Regions from separate parts of the Micromonospora sp. NPDC050980 genome, predicted to be linked through region 2. Evidence: riboswitches for the same ligand, from Rfam matches in the RefSeq annotation. Region 2 holds a riboswitch; the other holds the start of a gene.
The links. Region 2 has a riboswitch for thiamine pyrophosphate ahead of AB0H28_RS01525 (thiamine phosphate synthase). Riboswitches for the same ligand answer to the same signal wherever they lie in the genome.
Positions count from the first base shown of each region.

Region 1: another riboswitch for thiamine pyrophosphate. It lies ahead of AB0H28_RS12815 (ECF transporter S component); the one in region 2 lies ahead of AB0H28_RS01525 (thiamine phosphate synthase).

Region 1 is NZ_JBFAGS010000006.1:222,359-236,572, forward strand. Features, by position in the region: gene AB0H28_RS12775 (metal ABC transporter permease) at 1-270, shown strand, start outside; gene AB0H28_RS12780 (metalloregulator ArsR/SmtB family transcription factor) at 305-607, shown strand; gene AB0H28_RS12785 (transcriptional repressor) at 604-999, shown strand; gene AB0H28_RS12790 (hypothetical protein) at 1,045-1,650, shown strand; gene AB0H28_RS12795 (hypothetical protein) at 1,660-1,830, shown strand; gene AB0H28_RS12800 (acyl-CoA dehydrogenase family protein) at 1,889-3,838, opposite strand; gene AB0H28_RS12805 (DUF6328 family protein) at 3,939-4,442, opposite strand; gene AB0H28_RS12810 (alpha/beta hydrolase) at 4,592-5,419, opposite strand; TPP riboswitch at 5,497-5,603, shown strand; gene AB0H28_RS12815 (ECF transporter S component) at 5,680-6,270, shown strand; gene AB0H28_RS12820 (ABC transporter ATP-binding protein) at 6,365-7,855, shown strand; gene AB0H28_RS12825 (energy-coupling factor transporter transmembrane component T) at 7,852-8,652, shown strand; gene AB0H28_RS12830 (hypothetical protein) at 8,893-9,276, shown strand; gene AB0H28_RS12835 (hypothetical protein) at 9,355-9,705, opposite strand; gene AB0H28_RS12840 (MTH1187 family thiamine-binding protein) at 9,956-10,252, shown strand; gene gndA (NADP-dependent phosphogluconate dehydrogenase) at 10,359-11,801, shown strand; gene AB0H28_RS12850 (thioredoxin reductase) at 11,805-12,026, opposite strand; gene AB0H28_RS12855 (hypothetical protein) at 12,143-12,328, opposite strand; gene AB0H28_RS12860 (isoprenyl transferase) at 12,396-13,208, opposite strand; gene recO (DNA repair protein RecO) at 13,205-14,059, opposite strand.
Region 2 is NZ_JBFAGS010000001.1:322,446-336,659, forward strand. Features, by position in the region: gene AB0H28_RS01490 (hypothetical protein) at 1-1,804, shown strand, start outside; gene thiC (phosphomethylpyrimidine synthase ThiC) at 1,849-3,441, opposite strand; gene thiD (bifunctional hydroxymethylpyrimidine kinase/phosphomethylpyrimidine kinase) at 3,459-4,247, opposite strand; gene AB0H28_RS01505 (thiamine phosphate synthase) at 4,244-4,840, opposite strand; gene AB0H28_RS01510 (thiazole synthase) at 4,936-5,715, opposite strand; gene thiS (sulfur carrier protein ThiS) at 5,712-5,912, opposite strand; gene thiO (glycine oxidase ThiO) at 5,903-7,033, opposite strand; gene AB0H28_RS01525 (thiamine phosphate synthase) at 7,027-7,653, opposite strand; TPP riboswitch at 7,648-7,759, opposite strand; gene AB0H28_RS01530 (DUF559 domain-containing protein) at 7,879-8,790, shown strand; gene AB0H28_RS01535 (aldo/keto reductase) at 9,503-10,465, opposite strand; gene AB0H28_RS01540 (hypothetical protein) at 10,523-10,669, opposite strand; gene AB0H28_RS01545 (ATP-binding cassette domain-containing protein) at 10,715-12,394, opposite strand; gene AB0H28_RS01550 (methyltransferase) at 12,436-13,041, opposite strand; gene AB0H28_RS01555 (hypothetical protein) at 13,167-14,214, shown strand, end outside.

The DNA.
Region 1 (14,214 bases), on a different contig from region 2:
CCGGTGGCCACCGCCCAGCAGGTGACCCGTGGTTTCCGGTCGACCATGACCGCAGCGATGGCGTTGGGCCTGTTCGCGGCCGGGGCCGGGGTCTGGGTGGCCGCCACCGCCGACACCGCGCCCGGCGCCTCGGTGGTGCTGGTGGCGATCGGCTCGTTCCTGGCGGTGACGGTGCTGGCGGCCGGCGGGCGGGCGCTGCGGCGGCGGGGCCGGCCGGCGCCGGGCGCGCCCGCGGTCGAGCCGGCCGAGCACGAGGTGCTGCTCGGATGAGGCCGGCGCAACCGGCAGTGGTTATCGTTACGAGGTGACCGGCACCAACGGGTACGACGCCTTCGAGGGCGCGGGTGAGCTGCTGCGCGCCCTCTCGGCCCCGATCCGACTCGCCATCGTGAGCGAGCTGGCCGAGGGCGAGCGCTGCGTGCACGAGCTGGTCGAGAGGCTCGGCGCACCACAGCCGCTGGTCTCCCAGCACCTGCGGGTGCTGCGCGGGGCCGGCGTGGTGCGCGGCTCGCGGCGTGGCCGGGAGATCGCGTACGCCCTGGTCGACGAGCACGTCGCGCACATCGTGGCGGACGCGGTCAGCCACGCCGGGGAGGGACCGTCATGACCACCGGCACCCCACGCACCACCCGACAGCGCAGCGCCGTGAGCGCGCTGCTGGACGAGGTCGAGGGCTTCCACAGCGCCCAGGACCTGCACGCCATGCTCCGCCGCCGGGGCGACCGGATCGGGCTGACCACGGTCTACCGGACGCTGCAGGCGCTCGCCGACGCCGACGAGATCGACGTGATGCGCCCGCCGGGCGGCGAGCACCTCTACCGGCGGTGCAGCGGCGGTCACCACCACCACCTGGTCTGCCGGGCCTGCGGTCGCACCGTCGAGGTGGCCGGCCCGGCGGTGGAGAAGTGGGCCGAGCAGATCTCCGCCGAGCACGGCTTCACCGAGGTCAGCCACACCCTGGAGATCTTCGGCACCTGCCCGGCCTGCGCCGGCCGGTAAATCCGACCGGTGCCGGCACGCCCGGGCCGTGGCAGGCTGTCCGGCGTGAAGATCTACGCCGACCGTTTCCCGACCGCACTCCGTCAGCTCCTGACCGACCTGCTCGTGGTCGTCTGGGTGTACGCGGCGATCCGCTTCGCGCTCTGGCTGCACGATCTGGTGGAGAAGCTCGCCGTACCCGGGCGGAAGCTGGAGGGGGCGGGCAGCGGGCTGGCCGACAACCTGGCCGACGCCGGCGGCAAGGTGGGCCGGGTGCCGCTGGTCGGCGACGAGCTGACCGCGCCGTTCACCCGGGCCGCCGACGCCGCCCGCGCGATGGCCGACGCCGGCCGCGACCAGCAGGAGCTGGTCGGCCAGTTGGCCCTCGCGCTGACCGTCGCGGTGCTGGTGTTCCCGCTCGGCCTGGTGCTCTTCGGCTGGCTGCCGCTGCGGGTGCGCTGGATGCGCCGGGCCGGTGCGGCGAAGGCGATGGCCGCCGCGCCGGCCGGGCGGGACCTGCTGGCGCTGCGCGCGCTCGCCGGTCAGCCGCTGTCGAAGCTCACCCGGATCGCGCCGGACGTGGCCGAGGCGTGGCGGCGCGGCGACGACGCCACAGTCGACGCGCTCGCCGCGCTGGAGCTGCGCGGCTTGGGGCTGCGCAGTGACCGGTAGGGTGTGCCGGTGCTGTACTTCCTGATCGTCGTCGCCGTGCTGCTGCTGGGCTACGCGGGTGTGCTGGTGAGCTTCGTCCGCAAGGGCCGCCGGATCCCGCCGTCGGCGTATCTCGTGCTGGCCGCCCTGAACGGCCTCATCCTGGTCGCGGTGATCGCCTGGGCGGTCGCCCGCCGCTGAGCGGCTGTTAAGAAGGGGCCCCTGCTCTACCGGAGGCGTTAAGAAGGGGCCCCTCCTTTCAGATCCGGCGGCGGACGTCTTCGGTGGTGGACGGGCCCGGCTGCCAGCGGGCGACCCAGGGGAGGTCGGCGGGGGGCGTGACCACGCCGCTCTCCACCGAGGCGTAGCGGCCGGCGACGATCCGCTTCGCGGCGGCCACGTCGACCGAGTCGGTGTTCGACCACAGGCCGGTGAACAGCTCGTCGACGCGCAGCCGCGCCTGCCGGCAGAACAGGTCGGCCAGCTCGACGTTCTCCGGGTGCTCGGACCGCTCGGCGTAGGCCCGGACGCAGACCGCGGACATCGCGAACAGCTCCGCGCCGATGTCCACCACCCGGCCGAGGAACGCCTGCTTGCGCTCCATCTTTCCCTGCCAGCGGGACATCGCGTAGAAGGTCGAGCGGGCCAGCTTGCGCGACGTCCGCTCGACGTGCCGCAGGTGCCCGGCCAACGGCCCGAACTCCGGGTAGGCGCCCGGCGCCTGCCCCTTGCCGACGGCGAGCGTGGGCAGCCACTTCGCGTAGAAGGCGCCGGCCCGCACGCCCGCTGACGCCTTGCGGCCCAGCCCGGCCTCCGGGTCGATGATGTCGCCGGCCACCGACAGGTGCGCGTCGACCGCCTCCCGGGCGATCAGCAGGTGCATGATCTCGGTGGAGCCCTCGAAGATCCGGTTGATCCGCAGGTCGCGCAGGAGCTGCTCGACGGCGGCGGGACGCTCGCCCCGGGCTTCCAGCGACTCGGCCGTCTCGTAGCCGCGCCCGCCCCGGATCTGGATCAGCTCGTCGGCGATCCGCCAGGCCATCTCGCTGGCGTAGAGCTTGACCAACGCCGCCTCGATCCGGATGTCGTTGCGGTCGTCGTCGGCGAGCAGGCAGGACAGGTCCAGCATGGACTCCATGCCGTACGTGGTGGCGGCGATGAACGACAGCTTCTTCGCCACCGCCTCGTGCTCGCCGACCGGCCGGCCCCACTGGACCCGGTCGGCGGCCCACCCCCGGGCCACGTTGAGCGCCCACTTGCCGGCGCCCACGCACATCGCCGGCAGCGACAGCCGGCCGGTGTTGAGCGTGGTCAACGCGATCTTCAGGCCCTTGCCCTCGCCGCCGATCACGTTCTCGGCCGGCACGAACACGTCGTGGAACCGGGTGAGGCTGTTCTCCAGGCCGCGCAGCCCGACGAAGGAGTTGCGCCGCTCCACCGTGATGCCCTCGCTGTCGCCGTCGACCACGAACGCGGTGATCCCGCCGCGCCGCCCCTCGCCGGCCGGCACCCGGGCCATCACCACGAGCAGGGTGGCGACCGTGCCGTTGGTGGCCCAGAGCTTCACCCCGTTGAGCCGGTAGCCGGCGCCGTCGGCGGTCGGCTCGGCGGTGGTGGCGAGCCGGGCCGGGTCGGAGCCGACGTCCGGCTCGGTGAGCAGGAACGCGGAGACCTCACCGGCGGCCAGCCGGGGCAGGAACCGCTCCTTCTGCTCCGGCGTGCCGAACATCTTCAGCGGCTGCGGCACGCCGATCGACTGGTGCGCGGAGAGCAGGGCGCTGATCGCCGGGTTCACCGAACCGGCGAGCATCAGCGCCCGGCAGTAGTGCAGGTTGCTCAGCCCGAGGCCGCCGTACTTCCGGTCGATCTTCATGCCGAACGCGCCGAGCCGGGCCAGCCCGCGGAACACCTCATCCGGTATGTGCGCGTCGCGCTCGATCGCCGCGCCGTCCACCTCGTCGCGCAGGTACGCCCCGAACGCGCCGAGGAACTCGTCGGCGCGGGCCACGTCGGCCGGGTCGGACCGGGGCCAGGGGTCGATCAGGTCGAGCCGGAACCGGCCGAGGAACAGTTCCTTGCCGAAGCTGGGCCGGTCCCAGGCCGCCTCCCGGGCCGCCTCGGCGACCTGGCGGGCCTCATGCTCGGAAACCTGGCCCGCCTCGGTGGGCAGCGGCCCGGCTCCGCCGGCATTGTTCTGTGTCGTGGTCACGGCTGCCTCCTGGATGGTCGGTCCGGATGCGACGAAAACGACGCTACCCCCGGGTGTTACCCAGGGGTAGCCTCGCGTGCACGTCCGATTTGGCGGACCGTCAGTCCCCGGTCAGCGTCTGCGGGTCGTCGTCCTCGTCGTCGATGTCGTCGTCACCCCAGTTGCGGCGGGCGAACGGCAGCACGGCCCAGAAGATCAGGAACCAGACGCCGGTGATCGCGCTGAGCGCGAAGGCGATCGGCCGGGGCAGCACGAAGTCGGTGACCAGCAGGACCGCGCTGACCATCGCGACCAGCATGAAGAACAGGCCGCCGGTGGCCATCCGGTGGGCGAAGCGCACCAGCTCCGGCTTGCGCCCCTGGCGGAACAGCGCCCGGTGGAACGCCACCGGCGAAATGATCATCGCGGCGGCAGCGGCGGCGGCCAGCAGCGCCACCACGTAGACGTCGCGCTGGAAGTCGGTGGTCCGGTTGAACGCGTTGCTGAACGGCATGGTCAGCAGGAAGGCGAAGAGGATCTGCACACCGGTCTGCGCGACGCGCAACTCCTGGAGCAGGTCGGCGAAGTTGCGCTGCCAGCGCTGCTTCTCGGATTCCTTGGACAACTCGTGAACCTCCGGTGAAGACGGCACGGCCGGCGGGTGAACGCCCGCCGGCAGCAGCGTCTGTGCCCGGATCGGTTGACCACGAAACCGGCTCAGGATCCGCGCCGGGTCCGGCCCTCATACCGCCAGGTACGCCTCGGCGCTCACCGTCATGCCTCCGCCGTCCCCGACGTCCGGGCGAGGATCGCCTCGGCCAGCGGGCCGGGGGCCTCGTCGGGAATCCAGTGGCTGACCCCGGGCAGCACCAGGTAGCGGTAGTCGCCGGTGACGTGCGCCGCGCACGCCTCGGCGGCGGTCCGGCCGATCGCCACGTCCCTGTCGCTCCAGACGTACGTGGTCGGCACCGCCACCGGCCCGACCGCCTTCATGTCCGACCCGCTCATCGCGCGGTACCAGTTGAGCGCGGCGGTGAGCGCGCCCGGCTGGCGCATCGGCTCGGCGTAGCGATCGACGTCGCCGACCCCGCGCAGCAGCCGGCGCAGCGCCGCCCCGCGCAGCGCCAGCAGCACCTTCTCGGCCTTGCCCGGCATCCGGAACAGCGCCATGTAGGCGGACTTGGCCTTCTGCCTCGGATCGGTGGCGAGCGCGTGCCCCATCGCGGCCGGGTGCGGCACCGACACCGCGGTAAGCGTCCGCACCCGCTGCGGGTGCGCCGCGGCCAGGCCCCAGGCCACGATCGCCCCCCAGTCGTGGCCGACCAGGTGCGCGGCGCTCACCCCGAGCGCGTCCAGCACGGCCGCCGCGTCGGCCACCAGCTCCGGGATCCGGTACGCCTCGACCGCGTCCGGCCGCGCGCCGGGCGAATAGCCGCGCTGGTCGAGTGCGTACGTGCGCAGCCCGGCGGCGTGCAGCGCGGGTGTCACCGCCTCCCACTCGCCGGCGTGCTGCGGAAAGCCGTGCAGCAGCAGGACGGGTTCGCCGTCCTCTGGGCCGCCGGTGGTCACCTCGAACGTCAGTCCCCGCGCCTCGACCCGCATGGTCGCCACCGTAGCCGACAGTCGCCCTGCTGGGCCCGGGGCCACGGTCGGTGCTAGCGTCTGCGACGAGACAACTTCACATCCGACAGGGGAGCGCACAGCGCTGAGAGTGCGGGCCGGTGCCCGCAGACCCTCGAACCTGATCTGGGTAATGCCAGCGCAGGGAGTTCGGTCGACCTCCAGCCGCGCCGCAGTCCGGGCGTTTTCCGGGCGCGGCGTGCGTCTTCTCCTGGTTCCGCACCACGAACTGGGAGTCCGTCATGAACCACACCGACAGCAACCGCTGGCGTACCGTCGACATCGTCGTCGCCTCGGTCATCGCCGTCGCCTTCGGCGTCGTCTTCTGGGCCTGGGGCCTGCTCTGGAGCGCCACCGACGCGGCGTTCGCGTTCTTCCCGCCGGCGCAGGCGGTGCTCTACGGCGTGTGGCTGATCCCGGCGGTGCTCGCCGGCCTGATCATCCGCAAGCCGGGTGCCGCGCTCTACTGCGAGACGGTGGCCGCTATCGTCTCCGCGCTGCTGGGCAGCCAGTGGGCGGGCATCGTGATCCTCCAGGGCCTGATGCAGGGCGTCGGCGCCGAGCTGGCGTTCGCCGCGTTCCGTTACCGCTCGTTCAAGCTGCCGGTGGCGGCGCTGGCCGGCGCGCTCACCGGCCTGGGCGCGGCGATCTTCGACTTCGTCTACTGGAACAAGGCCTTCGACCTCACCTCCTACCGCATCCCGTACGCGCTGATCACCATCGTCAGCGCCACGATCGTCGCCGGCGTCGGCGCCCACCTGCTCACCCGCGCCCTGGCCAACACCGGCGTCCTGGACCGCTTCCCCGCCGGCCGCGACCGAGCCCTGGTCTGACGGGTATCCCACTGTCGATCATGAAGTTGACGGTGATTTCGGCGCGTTGTGGTGCCGTCAACTTCATGATCGACGAGGCAGAGGGGGTGGGACCGTGAGCGGGGTGGTGCTGCGGGGATTCGGGTGGCGGCACGGGGGGCGCAGACGCTGGGCGGTGCGCGGGGTGGACCTGCGCGTCGAGAGCGGGGAGCGGGTGCTGCTGCTCGGTGCCTCCGGGGCCGGCAAGAGCACGCTGCTGGCGGCGCTGGCCGGGCTGCTGCCCGAGGACTCCGGCGAGCAGGAAGGCACAGTCGAGATCGACGGGCTGGACCCGCGCAAGGCCCGCGAGCGCGTCGGCGTCGTCTTCCAGGACCCGGAAACCCAACTGGTGATGGCCCGCTGCGGCGACGACGTCGCGTTCGGGCTGGAGAACCGGGGCGTGCCCGCCGAGGAGATCTGGCCCCGGGTGGACGAGGCACTGCGCCGGGTCGGCTTCCCTTACCACCGGGACCGCCCGACCGCCGCGCTCAGCGGCGGCGAGCAGCAGCGGCTGGCGCTGGCCGGGGTGCTCGCGCTGCGGCCCGGGCTGCTGCTGCTCGACGAACCCACCGCCAACCTCGACCCGGCCGGCGCCACGCTGATCCGCCGGGCCGTCGCTGACGCGCTCGACAGGGACACCACGCTGATCCTGGTCGAGCACCGGGTCGCCGAGGCGTTGCCGCTCGTCGACCGGGTGGTGGTGCTGGAACCCGGCGGCGGGGTGCGCGCCGACGGCCCACCCGAGGCGGTCTTCGCCGCGCACGGCGAGGCGCTGGCCGCCGCCGGGGTCTGGGTGCCCGGACACACCGTGCCACCACGACACGCCACCGCGCCGGCCGGCGACGTGCTGCTCACCGCCGACCGGCTCGGCCTGCCACCCCGGCTGGCCCCCACCGACCTGCGGGTACGCGCCGGCGAGGCGCTCGCCGTGCTCGGCCCGAACGGCGCCGGCAAGTCCACCCTGGCGCTGCTCCTCGGCGGCCTGACGCGCCCCGGCGCCGGCACGGTCACCGCCTCCGCCGGCCTGGCCGGCCGGGACGCGCGCACGCCCCCGCACCGGTGGCGCGCGCCGGCGCTGGCCGGGCGGATCGGCTCGGTCTTCCAGGACCCGGAGCACCAGTTCGTCACCGCCACGGTCCGCGACGAGCTGGCGCTCGGGCCGCGCCGCACCGGCCGGCCCGAGGCGGAAGTCACCGCCACCGTGGACGCGCTGCTGGAGCGGCTGCGGCTGGACCGGCTCGCCGGCGCCAACCCGTACACCCTCTCCGGTGGCGAAGCGCGGCGGCTGAGCGTGGCGACCGCCCTGGCCACCGCGCCCCGCCTGCTGATCTGCGACGAGCCCACGTTCGGCCAGGACCGGCGCACCTGGCGGGAGCTGGTCGACCTGCTGGCCGAGCTGCGCGACGCCGGCCACGGCGTGGTCACCGTGACCCACGACGCGGACTTCGTGGCCGCGCTCGCCGACCGGAGGCTCACCCTGGACCGCCCGCCCGGGTCCAGCGAACCGGGCCGCCCAGACGCGGAGCGCCCGTCGTCGCCTCCGGGCCGAGGGACCGGTGTGACGTGATCGACCTGGAGCCGGTGGCGACGCCCGGCGCCCCGCTGGCCCGGCGCAACCCGGTGGCGAAGCTGGCCGCCGCGATGGTGTTCACGATCGTCCTGGTGGCCACGCTGGACCCGGTCGCGCCGGCCATCGCCATCGCCGTCGAGCTGGCCGTGCTGCCGCTGTTCGGCGTCCGCTACCGGGTGCTGGCCCGGCGGGCCTGGCCGTTGCTGGCCGCCGCCGTCGGCATCCTGGTCACGCTTGTGCTCTTCGCCGCCGACCGGTCCGGCCGGGTCTTCGTCGAGGCCGGCCCGGTGGTGGTCACCGGAGGCGTGCTGGTCACCGCGCTCGGGCTGGTGCTGCGGATGCTCGCGGTGGCGCTGCCCGGGATCATCGTATTCGCCACCACCGACCCGACGGACCTGGCCGACGCGCTGATCCAGAACGCCAAGGCCCCGGCCCGGTTCGCCATCGGCGCGCTGGCCGCGTTCCGGCTGGTGCCGCTCCTCGAACAGGAGTGGCGGATGATCAGTATGGCCCGCCGGGCGCGCGGCGTGGGCGCCGGCCGCAACCCGTTCGCCAAGCTGCGGATCTTCGCGTCCACCGCGTTCACCCTGCTGGTCGGCGCGATCCGGCGGGGCACCCGACTGGCGGTGGCGATGGACGCCCGCGGCTTCGACGCCGGCACCCCGCGCACGGTCGCCCGCCGGCAACGCTTCACCCGGGCTGACGGGCTGTTGATCGCCGGGGCGGCGCTGCTGGCCGGCGCGGCCCTGACGGTCAGCGTGGTCCTCGGCACCTTCCGACCGCTGATCGGGTGACCGGACGCCGGTCAGCGCAACGCCTGCGGAACCGGTCGGGAGTGCTGCCCGGCGACGACGAGCACCGCCACCCGGCAACAGCAGCCCAGGCTGAGCACCGACGCTGCACACTCAGGACCGGCGTGTCACGGGCTCGGCGTCGAGCCCGTGACGCACCGGCACCTACCGGCGAAAGGGCGAGCGGTGTCGCGAAACGTCAGCGGGCACGTGCACTTCCACCCGGACCGTTCCATGCACCTTGTGCTCGACGGGCCGGACGGGCCGGTCGACGCGGGAGTCACGAAACACACGGCGGACCTCGGCCGAATGGCACAGGAAGCAGCGGCCGGCATCCACGGTGGCGGGCCGCTGGACGTGTCACTCCTGGTCGACCGGCCGCCGTGGCTGGCGCCGGGCGTGCTTGTGCACCTTCCCCCATCGACCGATCCGGGCGAGACGACGCGGCATCCCTACGGCCAGATCGTCGATTTCCTTCCCGTCGGCGGCGTGCTCGTCTGGCACCCCGAGACGAGCACGGGCGTCTATGCCCCGGAGGAACTGGTCGTCTGCGACCCGGCCTCCGTGGATCCCCGCGTCGTGCGGGCCATCACCCAACGGACCGGTCTGGACGCGGCCACCGGATGACCCCCGAACCACAGTGTTTCCACAAGGCGGCGGTCACTGTCGTCCATATTCTCGGATTCGGACAAGGAGCGGCGACGGTCAGCTACGCCGGAAGGCATAGAACCGGGTCCGGTCGACGCGCTGGCCGCGCCCCTTCAGCCGGGCGTCACGGGCGCCGGGCGGGCCGGCCTTCGGCGCTGGGCCGGCCGGCTTCGGCTCGTCGAGCGGAGCCACGCCGGACCGGGCCGGACCGTTCGACGCGCCTCCCGCCACCGCGTCGGCGGACAGCACCGGAACCAGCAGTGCCCCGTCGGGCAGGACCGGGTCGGGCGTCACGACACCGGGGAGCAGCGCCGCCGGGATAGGTGGCGTCGCGCCGAGCGCGACGCGGTCCGACGGGGTGGACGGCGACGAGGTACGGGACTTCTTCGAGGTGCGCTTCGCGGGCATCCGCGGGCCTCCTGTCTGTCGGGCGCGCCGACCAGGGACGCGCCGAGCGGGTGCCCCGGGTGCGATCCGACCACGACGGACACCGCGAACAAGCGGCGGCGGGAAGGGGATGCGGACGCCCGGAGCGGGACGGATCCACGGCGACTGCGGCGGTGGACCGGGCTCGCAGGACGGGCGTCAGTTACGCATACCGACACGCTAGCCCGACACGGCCGGCCACCGCAGCCGAATTACTGGCACGATCGTCGGCATGCTGATCGCGTTCTCGATCACCCCGCTCGGCGTGGGTGAGTCCGTGGGCGACCTGGTCGCCGACGCCGTACGGGTGGTCCGCGAGTCCGGCCTGCCGAACCGGACCGACGCCATGTTCACCACCGTCGAAGGCGAGTGGGACGAGGTGATGGCGGTGGTGAAGCGGGCCGTCGACACGGTCGCCGCCGAGGCGCCCCGGGTCAGCCTGGTGCTCAAGGCCGACCTGCGCCCCGGGGTGACCGACACGTTGACCGCGAAGGTGGCGCGCGTCGAGGCGCGTCTCGCCGAGGGGTGAGACACGACGCCACCGGCTCCTCACCCACCGTCGAGGTGTGATCCGCTCACCCGGTGACCGCGATACGGTCGCATGACGGCAGCGAGGACGAGAGGTGGCGGTACGCATGGCAGCAGAGGCGACGGCGCAGATCGGGGTCACCGGTCTGGCGGTGATGGGTCGCAACCTGGCCCGGAACCTGGCCCGCAACGGATTCGCCGTGGCGGTGCACAACCGCTCGCCGGAACGCACCCGCAGCCTGGTCGCGGAACACGGCGACGAGGGCACCTTCGTGCCGTCCGAGTCGCTCGCCGACTTCGTCGGCTCGCTGGAGCGGCCCCGCGCGGTGATCGTGATGGTGAAGGCCGGCGCGCCCACCGACGCGGTGATCGACGAGCTGATCCCGCTGCTTCAGGAGGGGGACATCGTCGTCGACTGCGGCAACGCGCACTTCGCCGACACCCGCCGCCGGGAGGAGGCGCTGCGCGAGCACGGGCTGCACTTCGTCGGCACCGGCGTCTCCGGCGGCGAGGAGGGCGCGCTGCGCGGCCCGAGCATCATGCCGGGCGGCTCCGCGGAGTCATACCAGAAGCTCGGGCCGATCTTCGAGAAGATCGCCGCGCAGGTCGAGGGCGTCTCCTGCTGCCGGCACGTCGGGCCGGACGGCGCGGGCCACTTCGTCAAGATGGTGCACAACGGCATCGAGTACGCCGACATGCAGCTCATCGCCGAGGCGTACGACCTGTTGCGGGCCGGCCTGTCGGCGAGCCCGGCGGAGATCGCGGAGATCTTCCGGGAGTGGAACGGCGGCGAACTGGAGTCGTTCCTCATCGAGATCACCGCCGAGGTGCTCGGCCACACCGACGCGGCCACCGGGCGGGCGTTCGTGGACGTGGTGCTCGACCAGGCCGAACAGAAGGGCACCGGCCGCTGGACCGTGCAGAGCGCGCTGGACCTGGGCATCCCCATCACCGGCATCGCCGAGGCCACGTTCGCCCGGTCGCTGTCCGGCCACGCCGACCAGCGCGAGGCCGCCCGCCGCGTGTTCCCCGACGCCGGTGAGAAGTGGCGGGTGGACGACCGGGACACGTTCGTCGAGGACGTGCGCCGCGCGCTGCTGGCCAGCAAGATCGTTGCGTACGCGCAGGGCTTCGACCACATCCGCGCCGGCAGCCAGGAGTACGACTGGAACATCGACCTGGGCGGCACCGCCACCATCTGGCGGGGCGGCTGCATCATCCGGGCCCGCTTCCTGGACCGCATCCGGGAGGCGTACGACAGCGAGCCGGACCTGTCGACGCTGCTGGTCGCGCCCTGGTTCGCCGAGCGGGTCAGCGCCGGCGTCCCGGCCTGGCGGCGGGTGGTGGCCGACGCGGCCCGGGCGGGCGTGCCGACCCCGGCCTTCTCCTCGTCGCTGGCCTACTTCGACGCGCTGCGCGCCGAGCGGCTGCCGGCCGCGCTGATCCAGGGGCTGCGGGACAACTTCGGCGCGCACACCTACCACCGGGTGGACCGGGACGGCTCGTTCCACACCCTGTGGGCGGGCGACCGATCCGAAGTGGAGGGCTGAGGCTCACCACATTCGCTCGGGCGGGTCGGGCGCCCAGCCGGCCACCGGTTCGCCGGTGGTCAGCTCGCCGATCTCGCCCGAGCGGACCGTCGGGGTGTGCCCGAGGTCGGCGCAGTGCCGCTCGGCCACCCCGGCGCACAGTTCGGCGACCGCCTCCCGGCGGGTCGGCTCCACCAGGTCGGCGGCGGCCAGGGCGGCCGTCAGCTCGTACCGGAGATCGCGCATGTCTCCACCCCCCGTGGCGGCGCGTCCCGGCGGCGCGCCCTGCGCCTATGGTAAAGCGGAACGCCCCGCGGATGCGGGGCGTTCCGTCGACGGCCGGTCGGCGCCGGCCGGGCAGCTCAGAAGAACCGGCGGCGCTTGGCCTTCTGCGGCCGGATCAGGTCGGCGCCCTTGGTCAGCAGGCGGCTCACCCCGGTCGGCCCGCGACGGGCCTCCAACGAGTGGCTGAGCCGGCGCGCGCCGGCCGCCGCCAGCGGCACGGCGACCGCCATGAGCGCCCACTGCGCGATCCGCTTCTGAATCATGTGGTTCACCTCCGCGTGTGCTGTTGTCGGTACGGGTACCCAGCGTGGCGCGTCGGTAAGCGTGAGCTCAGACTCCCGGGGCGACCGGGTTGGGCAGCGCGCCGCCGAAGCGGCGGTCCCGCTGGGCGTACAGCTCGCAGGCGTACCAGAGGTGGCGGCGGTCGAAGTCGGGCCAGAGCGTGTCCAGGTAGACCAGTTCGGCGTAGGCGGTCTGCCAGAGCAGGAAGTTGGAGATGCGCTGCTCGCCGGAGGGGCGCAGGAACAGGTCGACCTCGGGCACCTCGGGGTGGTAGAGGTAGCGGGCCACCGTCTTCTCGGTGACCCTGTCCGGGTGCAGCCTGCCGGCGGCGACGTCGCGGGCGATGGCCGCCGCCGCGTCGGCGATCTCCGCCTGGCCGCCGTAGTTGACGCAGAACTGGAGCGTCAGCGTCGAGTTGCCGCGGGACATCTCCTCGGCGGTCTGCAACTCGGAGATGACGCTCTTCCACAGCCGCCCGGCCCGGCCGGACCAGACCACCCGCACGCCGAGGTCGACGAGCTGGTCGCGACGGCGGCGGATGACATCGCGGTTGAAGCCCATCAGGAAGCGGACCTCGTCCGGCGAGCGCCGCCAGTTCTCGGTGGAGAACGCGTACGCCGACAGGTAGGGCACGCCCAGCTCGATCGCGCCCTCGATGGTGTCGAACAGACTGTGCTCACCCTGCTCGTGCCCCTTGGTGCGGGGCAGCCCGCGCTCCTTGGCCCAGCGCCCGTTGCCGTCCATCACGATGGCGATGTGCCGGGGCAGCGCGGCGGCGGGGAGGGCCGGCGGTCGCGCGCCGGACGGGTGCGGGGTCGGCGGCGACGGCTCGCGGCGGGTCGTCCTCGTCGATCGGATCACTCGGTCATCTCCCTGTTGACACCAGCGGCGGCCGGCCCGGCGCCGGTGCGCGGCGGGACCACCCTCGGCCCCGCGCCGGGCGCCGGGGCACCCCGGTCGACCAGCGGCAGCGAGCGTAGCGCGCGCTCCAGATGCCACTGGAGGTGCGCCGCGACCAGGCCGCTGCACTCCCGGCGCACGGCGGTCTCGGCGGCGTCGGCGTACGCCCAGTCGCCGGTGGTCAGCGCGGACATCAGCGTGAGCGTGGCCGGCGCCGGGTGGGCCGCGCCGGGGGGTCGGCAGTCCGGGCAGACCGCGCCGCCGGCCGGCACCGAGAACGCGCGGTGCCCGCCCGGCTCGCCGCAGACCGCGCAGGCGGTCAACGCCGGCGCCCAGCCGGCGAAGGACATGCCGCGCAACAGGTAGGCGTCGAGCACCAGCGTGGTCGCGTGATCGCCGCGGGCCAGCGACTTCATCGCACCGAGGGTGAGCTGGAACAGCCGCAGCGACGGTTCCCGCTCGACCGGAGTCAGCCGCTCGGCGGTCTCGGCGATCGCGCTGGCCGCCGTGTAGCGGGGGTAGTCGCCGAGGAACCGCTTGCCGTACAGCTCGATCGCCTCGACCTGGCTGACCGTGTGCAGGGAACTGCCCTGGTTGCCCTTGGGGTCACCGGCGAGCTGGAGGTCGACGTGCCCGAACGGCTCCAGCCGGGCGCCGAACCTGCTGGTGGTGCGCCGCACGCCCCGGGCCACCGCGCGCAGCCGGCCGTGCCGGCGGGTGAACAGGGTGATGATCCGGTCGGACTCGCCCAGCTTCTGCACGCGCAGCACCACCGCGTCGTCGCGGTAGAGCTGTCGGCGATACCCGGCCATCGGTCCATTCTCTCTCGGGGTGCGATCTCAGGGTCGGCTCGGGGTGGACCGGCGGCCGATCCCGGATGTGCCGGCCGACCCGCCGGCCCTAGGGTTCTGGCCATGGTTCCGCTCCGAACGGGTCTCCGGCCGCACAGCGCTCGCCGGCCGCACAG
Region 2 (14,214 bases):
TGGCGCGCTCGGCGTGCTGGCCCGCCGGGCCGGGCACCCGCCGCTGGTCGGCGGCGCGACCGGCGCGGCCGGGCCGGTGCTGGTGGCCTTCGCCTACCTGACCGCGGGTCCGGGCACGTCGAGCGACCGCTACCAGTTGGCGCCCTACTACGGCGCTTTGATCGCGATCGTCGCCGGGGCGCTCGGCTCGACCGCCACCACGGTGCTCCCCCGGCCCGCCACCGCAGCCGAGGCCGTCGACCCCACCGACATCCTCGCGCCGCTGCCGACCGACGTGCCGCTGCCGGCCAGCGCGCCGCCGCCGGCCGGCACGCCCGCCCCGGCCACGACGACGCCGGCGACGGCCGGCGCTCCGGCCCCCGCGCACTGGGACTGGCCGGAGGCCGGGGGGTCCGCCGGCGCCCCGCACGTCGGCCCGGGACCGGCCGACCCGCCCGCGCGTCCGGCGGTGGCGTGGGACGGCGAGGCTCCGGCGCACGGCTCACCGATGCCCGGTCTGCTGCCGCCGGGCCGGCGGACCTCCGCCATCGACGTCCTCGCCGCCGGTCGCCCGGACCCGCGGCCAAGGGCCGGCGCGGTTCCACCCGGCCACGACACGCCCGGCCCGGGGATCGCCGCCGGGCCGGCGGCAGCCGGCGCCGAACCGCCGGTCGACGCCGCCCCGCCGGCGACCGACGCCGTCATGGCGGCGACCAGCACCGCAGGGTCGACGGGCGACGCCGTCGAGGCGGCGCCGGGCACCGCAGGGTCGACCGGCGACGCCGTCGCACCGGCCACCGATGCCGCCGGGCCGGTGGGTGCCACCACCGGGCCGGGCAGGGAACTCGACGACACCGGGCGGCTGCCGCACGCGGGAGACCACGTCACCGGCGACTCGCCGCCTCACGCGGCGGCGGCGACGGACGCCGCGGCCGGCGAGCCGACCGGAACCGGCCGCTCCGGGCGCACCGTCGCCCCGCGCCCCGCCCGGACCGACGCCGACCCGACGCCCGCGCCCCGGCGCGACACCGCCCCGGCGCCCGCCGAGGCCACCGATTCCGGCGCGTCCGCCCCGGGCGGCGCCTCCGCCTCCGACCCGGACGGCACCGACGATCCGGACGGCACCGACGATCCGGCCGGGCCACGGACCGGGCGGCCCGCCGGTGGCCGGCGGAGCTTCTTCTTCGACCCGGAGCCGGCCGACCGGCCCGCCACGTCGCCCCGGCCGCGATTCCCCATCTTCGACGACGTCACCGAACGGCCGGGCGACGTGCGACCGGCCTGGCCGATCACGCCGGCGCCGGGCCTGCCGACGCGACCGCGTGACGCCGCCGCGCCGGGCCAGCCGGCCACCGGTCGGGGCGGCGACGACCCGTCCGCCCGGGCCGAACCGACGCCCCGCCCCCGGCACCAGGGCCTGCCCGAACCCGGCCGGAGCGCCGGGTGGGACGCGCTCGCCACCAACGCCCGCCCCGCCGGGCTGGCGGCATCCCGGGTGCCCGGGCCGGACCGGGCCACCGACGCCGGGCCGGGCGCGGGCGCACCGGCCCAGGCCGCACCGGGCGCTGCGGGAATCGACCCGGAGACGGCCCGGGGGCGGCACGCCGGAGCGGACGACGCCGAGCCAGCCGCCGGGAAGTCGAAGGCCCGGCGTGGCCTGTTCCGGCGCAACCGGGCCAAGGACGAGCCGGCACCGGCCGAGGAGACGGCCGGGCCGACCGCCACCGGCGACGACGAGTACGTCGACTGGGTCGCCGGTCTCGCCGCGGACGACAACGCCGACGACGCCCGGTCGCTGCGCACCGGCCGGCATCACCGCGACTGACCGGCCCGGGGTCGAGCCGGTCGACGGCCCGGCCCCGGGGCAGCTCAGGCCAGCGGCAGGTAGACCCGGGAGCCGGCGGCGACGAACTCCTCGGACTTGCCGCGCATGCCCCGCGCCGCATAGTCCTTCAGCTCCTGGGTGATCTTCATGGAGCAGAACTTCGGCCCGCACATCGAGCAGAAGTGCGCGGTCTTCGCCGGCTCGGCCGGCAGCGTCGCGTCGTGGTACGCCCGCGCCGTCTCCGGGTCCAGCGCCAGGTTGAACTGGTCTTCCCAGCGGAACTCGAACCGGGCCTTGGACAGCGCGTCGTCCCACGCCTGCGCGCCCGGGTGGCCCTTGGCCAGGTCGGCGGCGTGCGCGGCGATCTTGTAGGCGATCACGCCGGCCTTGACGTCGTCCCGGTTGGGCAGCCCGAGGTGCTCCTTCGGGGTGACGTAGCAGAGCATCGCGGTGCCGAACATGCCGATCATGGCGGCCCCGATCGCGGAGGTGATGTGGTCGTAGGCGGGCGCGATGTCGGTGGTCAGCGGCCCGAGGGTGTAGAACGGCGCCTCGTGGCACCACTCCTGCTGGCGGTCGACGTTCTCCTTGATCTTGTGCATCGGCACGTGCCCCGGACCCTCGATCATCACCTGCACGTCGTACTCCCAGGCGATCCTGGTCAGCTCGCCGAGCGTGCGCAGCTCGGCGAACTGCGCCTCGTCGTTGGCGTCCGCGATCGAGCCGGGGCGCAGCCCGTCACCGAGGGAGAACGTCACGTCGTACTTCGCGAGCAGCGAACACAGCTCGGCGAAGTGGGTGTAGAGGAAGTTCTCCTCGTGGTGCGCCAGGCACCAGGCCGCCATGATCGAACCGCCCCGGGAGACGATGCCGGTCACCCGGTCCACCGCCAGCGGCACGTACGGCAGCAGCACGCCGGCGTGCACCGTCATGTAGTCGACGCCCTGCTCCGCCTGCTCGATCACCGTCTCGCGGAACACCTCCCAGCTCAACTTCACCGGGTCGCCGCCGACGGACTCCAACGCCTGGTAGATCGGCACGGTGCCGATCGGCACCGGCGCGTTGCGCACGATCGCCTCGCGGGTCTCGTGGATCCGCTTCCCGGTGGACAGGTCCATCACGGTGTCCGCGCCCCACCGGGTGGCCCAGGTCAGCTTCTCCACCTCGTCGGCCACCGACGACGTCACCGCCGAGGTGCCGATGTTGGCGTTGACCTTGACCAGGAACGCCTTGCCGATGATCGCCGGTTCGCACTCCGGATGGTTGACGTTGAGCGGCAGCACCGCCCGCCCGGCCGCGATCTCGTCCCGGACGAACTCCGGCGTCACCCCCTCCCGGATCGCCACGAACTCCATCTCCGGCGTGACGGTCCCGGCCCGCGCGTACGCGAGCTGGGTCGGCCGCTTGCCGTCCGCCCCGGCCAGCGGCGTGCCGGCGCCCCGGACCGGCGCGACGTCACCCCGCTCGGCGATCCACGGCCCGCGCAGCGCGGGCAGCCCCACCTGCGGGTCGGAGCCGGGACCGGAGGTGTCGTAGAGCCGCACCGGCGGGTTGTCCCCGGTCAGCGTCACCTCGGCGAACGGCACCCGGACGTCCGGCCGGGCCCCTTCCACGTACACCTTGCGACGTGCCTGCATGACAGCCTCCCTGTCGGTCAAGCGGACCAGCCGAAGTGGTCCAGCGGGCCGTGTCCCGCGCCCAACGCCCAACTCCGCGCGCCGGTGAGCGCGCGGGTCACGTACTCCTTGGCGGCGGCCACCGCGACCGGCGCGGCGTCACCGGCGGCCAGCCGGACCGCGACGGCCGCCGCGAACGAACAGCCGGTGCCGTGGTGGTGTCGCGTCGCGACCCGGGGCGCGCGCAGCAGCCGCGTCGTCCCGCCGCCGGTCAGCACGTCCACCGACTCGCCGGCCGCGTCCACGTCGCCGCCGGTCACCACCACGAACGCCGGGCCGCGCGCGGCCAGCGCCTCGGCCGCGGCGACCATCTCCTCGACGGTGCCCACCCGGCGTCCGGTGAGGGCCGCGGCCTCCGCGCAGTTCGGCGTCGCCACCTCGGCGTACGGCAGCAGCCGCTCGACCGCGTCGACCACGCCGAGCCGGTGCCCGCTGGTGGCGACCAGCACCGGGTCGACGACCAGGTGGGGCAGCCGGCCGCCGCGGGCCGCCTCGGCCACCGCGTCGGCGACCGCCGGGGTGCCCAGCATCCCGGTCTTCACGGCTCGGACGTCGAAGTCGCCGAGCACGCTGTCGAGCTGGTCGCGGACGGTCTGCGGGGGTAACGGCAGGACCGCGTCCACCCCCCGGGTGTTCTGTGCGGTGACGGCCGTGAGCACGCTGGTCCCGTACGCCCCGAGCGCGGCGAACGTCTTGAGGTCGGCCTGGATGCCGGCGCCCGCCCCCGAGTCGGAGCCGGCGATGGTGAGGACTGTCGTCGGCGTCACTGCTCTTCTCTCCTGGTTGCGGTGGCCGCCTCCTGAAAGGCGCTGCCCAGCGTGGCGGCGGCTTCCTTCGGGTCGCCGGCACGCATGATCGCGCCCAGCACTGCTACTCCGCTGGCGCCCGCCCTCACGCATGCGCTGATGTGGGCCGGGGTCGCGATGCCGCCGAGGGCGAGCACCGGCACGGGGCTGGCCTTCGCCAGGGCGGCGAGTCCGGCCGGCCGTAGCGCCGGGCCGTAGCCGGGCTTTGTGCGGGTCTCGTAGACCGGCGACAGCGTCACGTAGTGCTCGGTCGTGAGCCGGGCCAGCTCGGCGGTGTCGTGGCAGGAGCGACCGACCAGTCCGGCGGCGGGTGGCGGGTACGGTCCGGCGGCGGGCAGGTGCACCGCGTCCCCGTCGAGCGGATCGGGCCCGGCCACGACGAGCGTGCCGTCCACGTCGGCGAGGATCGCGCGCAACTCGACGGCGAGCGCGAGGCGCTCGGCGCGGGGCAGGTCCTTCTCCCGCAGCACCACCCACCGCACTCCCCCACCGACGGCACCCGCCACCACCTCGACGAGCGCCCCCTGGACAGCGCGTCGGTCGGTGAGCACCACGACCCCGGTCGGGCCGGCGTAGACCTTGGTACGTGGCCGCTGCTCGGAGGGCGCCCCCGTACCACGATCGCCGGGAGCGGTGACACCGGCGGCGGTCACAGGGCCGGTCGGCCTTCGTCGGGGGTGGACGGGAGGGCGTGGTCACGGCGGGGGATGCGGCCCGCGCCGTGGGCAAGGCGGCCGGCCTCGACCGCGTGCCGCATGGCGGTGGCCATCGCCACCGGGTCGGCGGCCCGGGTCACGGCGCTGGCCAGCAGCACCGCGTCGCAGCCCAGCTCCATCGCGAGCGCGGCGTCGGAGGCGGTGCCGACGCCGGCGTCGAGGATCACCGGCACGTCCACCGCCTGCCGGATCAGCCGGATGTGGTGCGGGTTGCCGATGCCCAGGCCGGAGCCGATCGGCGAACCGGCCGGCATCACCGCCGCGCAGCCCACGTCGGCCAGTCGCCGGGCCAGCACCGGATCGTCCGAGGTGTACGGCAGCACGGTGAACCCGTCGGCGACCAGGTCCTCGGCGGCGCGCAGCAGCTCCACCCCGTCGGGCAGCAGCGTGCGCTCGTCGCCGATCACCTCCAGCTTCACCCAGTCGGTGTCGAACGCCTCCCGGGCCAGGTGCGCCGTCTTCACCGCCTCCACCGCGGTCCGGCAGCCGGCCGTGTTCGGCAACAGCCGCACCCCGCAGCGCTCCAGCAGGTCGAGCAGCCCACCCGTGCCGCCCGGGGCGGTGTCCACCCGGCGCAGCGCCAGGGTCACCAGCTCGGTGCCGGAGGCACGGATCGCCGCCTCCAGCACGTGCAGGTTGGCCGCGCCGCCGGTGCCGAGGACGAGCCGGGAGCCGAACGCGACCCCGCCGATCTCCAAGGTCATCCCGCTCACCCGCCCTGCGCCGCGCTGAGCACCTCGACGCGGTCGCCGTCGCGCAGCACGCCTGCCGACCAGCCGCCGCGCGGCACCACCTCGCCGTTGACCGCGACCGCGAGGCCGCGCCGCTGCCCGGTGACCGCGCGGACCACGTCGGCCACCGTGGCGCCGTCGGGCAGCGTCCGTCCCGTGCCGTTGACGATCAGTTCCACAGGGGCTCCTTCGGAAACCGGTCCGGGGTGAAGGGGGCGAGCGCCGGGTCCGGCTCGCCGGTGACGATCAGATCGGTGAGCAGGTCGGCGGTGACCGGGGTCAGCACGATGCCGTGCCGGTGGTGCCCGGTGGCGGCGAGCACGCCGGGCCGGCCGGGCAGCGCCCCGAGGACCGGCGCGTTGTCGGGGGTGCCCGGGCGCAGCCCGGCCGCCGCCTCGACGAGTTCGTACTCGGTCAGCTCCGGCACCAGCTCCACGGCGGCGCGGAGCAGCCGCAGCACGCCGTCGGCGGTGACCTCGGTGTCCGCGCGTTCCTCGACGGTCGCCCCGACGACCACCTCGCCGCTGTCCCGGGGCACCAGGTAGACCGGCTCGCCGTCGGCGTACCCCCGGATCACGTGCCGGAAGCCCGGCGGGCCGCCACCGGGCGCGCGGAGCCGGAGCACCTGCCCCTTCACCGGCCGCACCGGCAGCCCGGTCAGCGCCGCCGCGCCGCAGCCGGCCGCGACCACCATGACCCGGGCGTCCACCTCGGACAGCGCGCCGACCCGCGCCGGCCGGAACACCACGCCGGCCCGCTCGGCCGCGACGCGCAGCGCGGTGACCAGCCGGCGCGGGTCGACCTGGTGGTCGCCGGGCGCGACCGCGCCGCCGCGCACCCGGGTCGCCAGCGCCGGCTCGCGGTCGCGCAGCGCCGACGGGCGCAGCGGCGTGATCGGCAGCCCCAACCCCCGCTGGTACGACCACAGCCGCCCCGCCTCGGCCAGGTCGTCGGCGGTGAGCCCGACCACGAGCGTGCCCTCGGTGCGATAGCCCAGGTCGACGCCGCTCGCCCCGGCCAGCTCGGCGGCGAAGCCGGGCCAGCGGGCGGCGGAGTCGACGAGCAGCGCGGTCAGTTCCCGCTCACCGAAGTACGCCTCGGCGACCGGGGCGAGCATGCCGGCGGCGACCTGCGACGCCCCCGACCCGGGCCGGTCGTCGTGCACCGCCACGCGCAGCCCGCGCTGCGCGCACCGCCACGCGATGGCCAGCCCCACCGGCCCCGCCCCCACCACCCCCACCTCGGTAAGGAGGGGCCCCCTGTTAACGCCTCCGGTAGAGGAGGGGCCCCCTGTTAACACGTCAGCGCACCGAGCAGCTCGGCGGTGGCGTGTGCGGGATCGGCCGCACCGCTGAGCGCGCCGACCACCGCCACCCCGTACGCCCCGGCGGCCCGCAGCGCCGGCACCGACCCGGCGGTCACCCCGCCGATGGCGATCACCGGCACGCTCACCGCCCCGGCGACGGCGCGTACCCCCGCCGGGCCGATCGGCGCGGGCAGGCCGGACTTCGTGGTGGTGGCGTGGCACGGGCCCACGCCCAGGTAGGTCGCCCCGGCGGCGACCGCCGCGCGAGCGGTGCCCGGCTCCCGGGCGGTCGCACCGAGCACCGCGGCGGCGCCGAGCACCCGCCGCGCGGCGGCCACCGGCAGGTCGTCCGCCCCGACGTGCCCACCGGCCGCGCCCACCGCGAGCGCCACGTGCAGCCGGTCGTTGACCAGGCAGCGCGCCCCGTACGGCCGGCACGCCTCGACCACCCGCCGGGCCAGCTCGTACGCCTGCCGGTCGGTGGCGTCGTCGGCCACCCGCACCTGCACGACGAGTTCGGCGCGGGCCACCGGCAGCGCGGCACGCAGCACGCCGAGCGGGTCCCGCCCCGGCCGGGTGTCGGTGATGAGATGCAGTCGTCCCAGGGACGGCACGGCAACGCTCCTCCCTGCGCCGGCATTACCCGGATCAGGTTCGACGGTCGGGGGCTGTCAGCCCCCCTCTCAGCCCGGTCCGCACCGGGCTCCCGTGGGTCACTTGCGGCCTACCGTACGACGCGCCCCCGGCCGTACGGAAGACCAGGTGACGTTTTTCCCAGGACCACGCCACCCGGCGGATCGGGGCGGCGGGTGGGCGTCGCATCACGACACGCTGTCCGGGTGGCCATCTCCGCTCGTGTCCCGCAGCGCCTTTCCCACCTGCCGTTCCGGGGCAGCCGCGCGGTCGCCGCCGGGCTCCTGACCCGCACGATGCTGCGCGGTCCCACGTGGCTGCGGCTGCTACCTGACGTGTACGTGCACCGGGACGCGCACCGCGCCGACGACCACCGGACATGGTGCGAAGCGGTCGCGTTGCGGTTGCCGCCGGACGCGACGCTGGCCGGCCGCAGCGCGGCCTGGCTGTTCGGTGTCGACCTGCTCACCCCGGGCGACCCGGTGACCGCGCTCCTGCCCACCACCTCCCGTCTGCGCCCGCATCCCCGGATGTCGCTCGTGCGGTCACCGCTGCCCGAGGAGGATCGCACCCGCTTCGCCGGGCTGCCGGTCACCACCGCGCTGCGTACCGCGTTCGACCTGGGTCGGCACGGCTCCCGCGTCGAGGCCCTGGTCGCCGTGGACGCGCTGCTGCGCCGCCGGGTGGTGGAGCTGCCCGCCCTGCGCGACTACGCCGCGGCACGCGCCCGCTGGCCGGGCTCGCCCCTGATACGCGAGGTGCTGGCGCTCGCCGAGCCACTGAGCGAGTCCCCGATGGAGACGAGGCTCCGACTGCTCCTCCTCGACGCCGGTCTCGGCCCGCTGACCGCCCAGCACGAGGTGCGCCACGGCGGGCGCTTCGTGGCCCGGGTCGACCTGGCCTGGCCGGCGCTGCGCATCGCGGTCGAGTACGACGGAGACCACCATCGGGAGCGGGCACACTTCCGGCGGGACGTGGCCCGGCTCAACGCGCTCCGCTCGGCCGGCTGGATCGTCCTCCGGTTCACCGCCGCCGACGTGCTGCGCCATCCGGAGGCGACGGTCGCGTTGGTCCGCCAGGCCCTCGCGGAACGCCACGCCGCCACCCCGACGCGCTGACGCATACCGGTCACGCTGACGCACGCCTCGTCCTGCTCCGCCCCGCTGACGCGCGTGCCGCTCACGCGCACCCGCCGCGCTGAGCCGGGCACACCGCTCAGGCCGGCACACCGCTCAGGCCGGCACGCCGCGCTGAGGCGCGCACGCCGCTCAGGCTGGCACTCCGCGCTGAGGCGGGCACGCCGCTCAGGCCGGCACACCGCTCAGGCCGGCACGCCGCTCAGGCCGGCACACCGCTCAGGCGCGCGCTGCACGCCCCGGATGCGACGGACCGGGCGTGCCGCCGCGCCCAGGTGCCCCCTGGAACGCCACGGGTGTCAAACCCGCCCGCAGACACCCATACCGTTCCACTCATCGACGCCATCGACGTGGAGTGGAACGCTGTGGGTGTCTCACCGCCCTTTTGACACCCACAGCGTTCCACTCGTCGCGAGTGCTGTCTGCGGGTGGAACGGTATGGGTGTCTCGGGTGCGGATGGGCCTGAGGGCGGTCAGGCGAGGGCGAGGGCGAGCAGCACCACGGCGAGCAGCGCGAGGCACGGCACGACGAAGGCGAGCAGCGCGGCACACGGCGACGCACAGCACCCGCCAACGCGCGGCACGCGAGTGACGCAACCAACGTCCACGCCCACCTGAGCGCGTAGCAGCGCACCGCGCGCGGCAACGCGCGGCCGGGCAACCGGCAGAGGGCGTAGGCGGGCGGCGGGGGCGGCTAGAGGATGGCGTCGAGGGCGTCCTGGTCCTCGTCGGTGGGCTGCCAGGTGCCGGCCTCGGCGTTGGCGCGTACCTGCTCGGGCGTGGTCGCCCCGGCGATCACCGAGGTCACCGCGGGCCGGGCGGCGAGTCCGCCGATGGCCACCTGGAGCAGGGTCACCCCGCGCTCGGCCGCGTACGCCTCGATCGCTTCGATGGTGTCCCAGCGCGCCGCGGCCAGCCGCTCGGCGTACCGGCCGCCGCCGGCGAGCCGGCTGCCCGCCGGTGGCTGCTGCCCGCGCTTGTACTTGCCGGTGAGCAGCCCGTTGGCGAGCGGGAAGAACGGCAGCATGCCGAGGCCGAACCGCTCGCAGGCGGGGATCACCTCGTCCTCCACGCCGCGTTCCAGCAGCGAGTAGTGGTTCTGCGCGGAGATGAACCGGGTGCGGCCCTGCGACGACGCTGTCCAGTCGGCGTCGGCGATCTGCCAGCCGGCGAAGTTGGAGTTGCCGAGGTAGCGCACCTTGCCGGCGGTCACCAGGTCGTCGAGCGCGGCGAGCGTCTCGTCGATCGGGGTGCCGGGGTCGGGCTCGTGCATCTGGTAGAGGTCGATGTGGTCGGTGTCGAGCCGGCGCAGCGACGCCTCGACGGCGCGGGCGATGTAGCGCCGGGCGCCCCGGGCACCGTGGTCCGGCCCGTTCGCGCCGTTCATGTCCATGCCGAACTTCGTGGCGACCACCACGTCCTCGCGGCGGCCCTTGAGCGCCTGACCGAGCAGTTCCTCGGAGCCGCCCTGGGGTTCGCCGTAGATGTCGGCGGTGTCGAAGAAGTTGATCCCGGCGTCCAGCGCGGCGTCCACCACCGCGCGGGTGCCGTCGCTGTCGAGTTTGCGGCCGAAGTTGTTGCAGCCGATGCCGACCACGGACACCACGAGCCCGGAGTCGCCCAGCCGGCGATAGGTCATCTCACTCACGAGATCCACCCTATGCCCGCCGCCGTGCCGCCACCGGGCGAGCGCCGGGCAACCACCACCGGCGGCTCAGCCGAGCGCCTCCTCCCCGGCGTACGCGTGCAAGTAGCACCCGAGCGGGTGCCCGGCCTGCACCGTCACGGTGTAGCGGCCGGCCCGGCACTCCGCCCAGACCCGGTGCACCCGGTCCACGTCCCGGTGGATCCAGTCCACCATTACCCCGCCGACGCGCAGAGCCCCATGTGGCCACCTCCTCGTCGATCACCCGACGTCCCACACCGGCTGCGGCGTCTCCACCACCTCCCCGTCACTCCGGAACAGAACGAACCGGTCGAAGGTGCGGGTGAACCACCGGTCGTGGGTGACCGCGATCACCGTGCCGTCGAACGCCCCCAGGCCGGCTTCAAGCGCCTCGGCGGAGGCCAGGTCGAGGTTGTCGGTCGGTTCGTCGAGCAGCAGCAGCGTGGCCCCGGACAGCTCCAGCAGCAGCACCAGGAAGCGCGCCTGCTGGCCGCCGGAGAGCGTGCCGAACCGCTGGTCGCCCTGGCCGGCCAGCTCGTAGCGGGACAGCACCCCCATGGCCGCGTGCCGGTCCATGCCGGCCCGGTGCTCGTCGCCCCGCCACAGGATCTCGACGAGCGTCCGCTCCGTCAGCTCCGGCCGGTCGTGGGTCTGCGAGAAGTGCCCGGGCCGGACCCGGGCGCCGAGCCGGACCACACCGGCGTGCGCGACCGGGGTGAGCGCGGCGACGCCGTCGACCGGGGTGTTGCCCGGTTCCGGGTCGGTGCCGCCGCGCGCCAGCAGGCGCAGGAAGTGGGATTTGCCGGTGCCGTTCGCGCCGAGCACCGCGACCCGGTCGCCGTACCAGATCTCCAGGTCGAAGGGGTAGGTCAGGCCGTCCAGCTCGAGCTGCTCGGCGATCACCGCGCGCTTGCCGGTCCGCCCGCCGGTCAGGCGCATCCGGATGTCCTGGTCCTTCGGGGGTACGGGCGGCGGCCCGGCCTCCTCGAACTTGCGCAGCCGGGTCTGCGCGGCCTGGTAGCGGGAGGCCAGCCCGTCGTTGTACGCGGCCTTCTGCTTGTACATCAGCATCAGCTCGCGCAGCTTCTGGTGTTCCTCGTCCCAGCGCCGGCGCAGCTCGTCGAGGCGGGCGTGCCGGGCCACCCGCGCCTCGTGCCAGCTCGCGAAGCCGCCCGGGTGCACCCACGCGCTGCCGCCTTCCACGGCCACCACCCGGTCGGCGGTCTGGGCCAGCAGCTCCCGGTCGTGCGAGACGTAGAGCACCGACTTGCCGGACTCGCGCAGCCGCGCCTCCAGCCAGCGCTTGCCGGGCACGTCGAGGAAGTTGTCCGGCTCGTCGAGCAGCAGCACCTCGTCCGGGCCGCGGAGCAGCAGTTCCAACGCGAAGCGCTTCTGCTGGCCGCCGGAGAGGGTGCGCACCGGCCGGTCCCGGGCGGTGTCCCACGGCAGGTCCAGCACGATGGTGGCGACGGTGTCGAAGAGCACCTCGGCGTCGTACCCGCCGCTCTCGCCCCAGGCGGCCAGCGCGTCCGCGTACGCGAGCTGGGCCTTGCCGGCGGCGGAGCTGTACTTGCCGCGGATCTCGGCGGTCCGCATCGCCGCCTCGGTTTCGACGAGCCGACGCCCGGCGGCGCGCAACGCCGGCGGGGCGAGCGACAGCGCCAGGTCGGCGAGCGTCGACTCGTCGCCGATCATGCCGATGAACTGCCGCATCACGCCCAGGCCGCCGGAGCGGGCGATCGCGCCGGTGCGCACCGGCAGGTCGCCGGCGACCATCCGGAGCACTGTCGTCTTGCCGGCGCCGTTGGGGCCGACGAGCGCGACCTTGGCGCCCTCACCGACCCGGAACGACACCTCGCCGAACAGTTCCCGCCCGTCCGGGAGGATGTGCCCGAGCCCTGCCACGTCCACGTATCCCACGCCGGCATCCTGCCCGAGCGGGTGGCGCGGACGACACCGGTTTACCGGGTGACCCGCAGCACCCGGTAGCCCTTCTGGCTGGCGTGTCGCTCGACCTGCCAACCCTGCTCGACGAGCCAGCGGTGCAGCGAGTCGCCGCCGAGGTGGCGGGCGACGACGAGCCAGGCCACGCCGTCCGGGGTGAGCCGGGGCAGCCAGCGCAGCAGCAGCTCGTGCAGCTCGGCCTTGCCGATGTGGATCGGCGGGTTCGACCAGATCTGGGCGAACGTGACGCCCGCCGGCAGGTCGTCCGGTGCGACGGCCCGGACCCGGTCGGCGGCGCCGATCCGGGCGGCGTTGGCGGTGGTGAGGGCGCGGGCCCGTTCGTTGACGTCGACCGCCCAGACGGTGGCGGCGGGCGCGACGGTGGCCAGCACGCAGGTGATCGGGCCGAAGCCGCAGCCGATGTCGAGCAGCGGACCGGCGACGTCGGCGCCCGGCAGGTCGGCCTTGCGCAGCAGCACCGCGGTGCCGGGGTCGAGCCGGTCGGCGGAGAACACGCCGCTCGCGGAGGCGAGGGCGTAGTCGCGCCCGGCGACGGTGAACTCGACCTCGCGCGGACGGGCCGGGGTCGCGGGTTCAGCGGTGAAGTAGTGGTCGCCGGTCACGCCGGCATTCTCGCACCGGCGCTTGGCGGGCCGGGCGACGGTACGGCGGCCGACGGCGGACGCCACTCCGCCGGAATTTCCCGATATTGCCCCCGAAAGGGACAATCGGTCTTACTCTATCCCACATGGTGTACCGGTACGAGTCCGATGAGGACGCCTTCCTGGAGTACCCGGAGCCCGGGCCGGCCGCGACGCCGCCTCCGGCAGGTCCGTCGCCCTCCCGCTTCCCCACGCCGTCGCTGCCGCCGGCCCGGGTCACCCGGCCGGCCCTCGACGACGCCCGCGCACCGGCCCCCGCGCCGCCCGCCCCCGCACCGACGCCGGGTCGACCCGCACCGCCCGGGGAGCCCAACCCCGTGCCACAGCCGCTGCCGCCGGTACCACAGCCGGTGCCCGCCGCGACGCCCACGCCGCCGCCCGACGCGACGACCCGGCCCACCGTGCCGATCCCGGCCAGCCCGACCTTCCGCGCCACCGACGTGTCCGAGCTGCCCCGCGCCCGGCACGGCGACCGTCGCGGCGGCGGCCGGGTCTGGCAGACGCTGATCGGGGGTGCCGCCGTGCTGCTCCTGCTGTCCCTCACCGGCCTCGCGGTCGCGGCGCTGCTCGACGAGCGGGCCGCCAATCCCCCTGCCAGCGAACCGACAGCACAGGCGACCGCGCCGCAGGCGGACCCGCCGGGCCGCTCCGACCTGGACTCCCGGGACACCGACCAGGCACCCCTCACCGTCAAGGAAGTCTTCCCCGGCAAGCAACTGGTGATCACCGACGGAAAACCCGCCTACCGGGTGCTGAAGACCCAGGCGAGTGCCAACTGCGCCGTCGCGGCCACCGGGGAGATCGCCGACCTGCTGGTCCGGCTCGGCTGCAACCAGGTCGTCCGGGGCACGCTCCGCTCCCCCGACGGCGACCACCTGCTCACCGCCGGCCTGTTCAACCTGACCGACGTGGCGAGCGTCCAACGGGTACGCGACCGGATCCGACCGCTACTGGACGACCGGCAGGGGCGGTTCCGGGGCATGCCCGCGGGCGACGACACCGAGACGGTGGAGAAAGCCGCCGCCCGGGTGGGCTGGCAGGTACGCGGGCACTACCTCGCCTTCTGCCTGGTCACCCGGGCGGACGGGGAACGCATCCCGACCGACGACGCACGCGCCCGCGAGATCATGTACG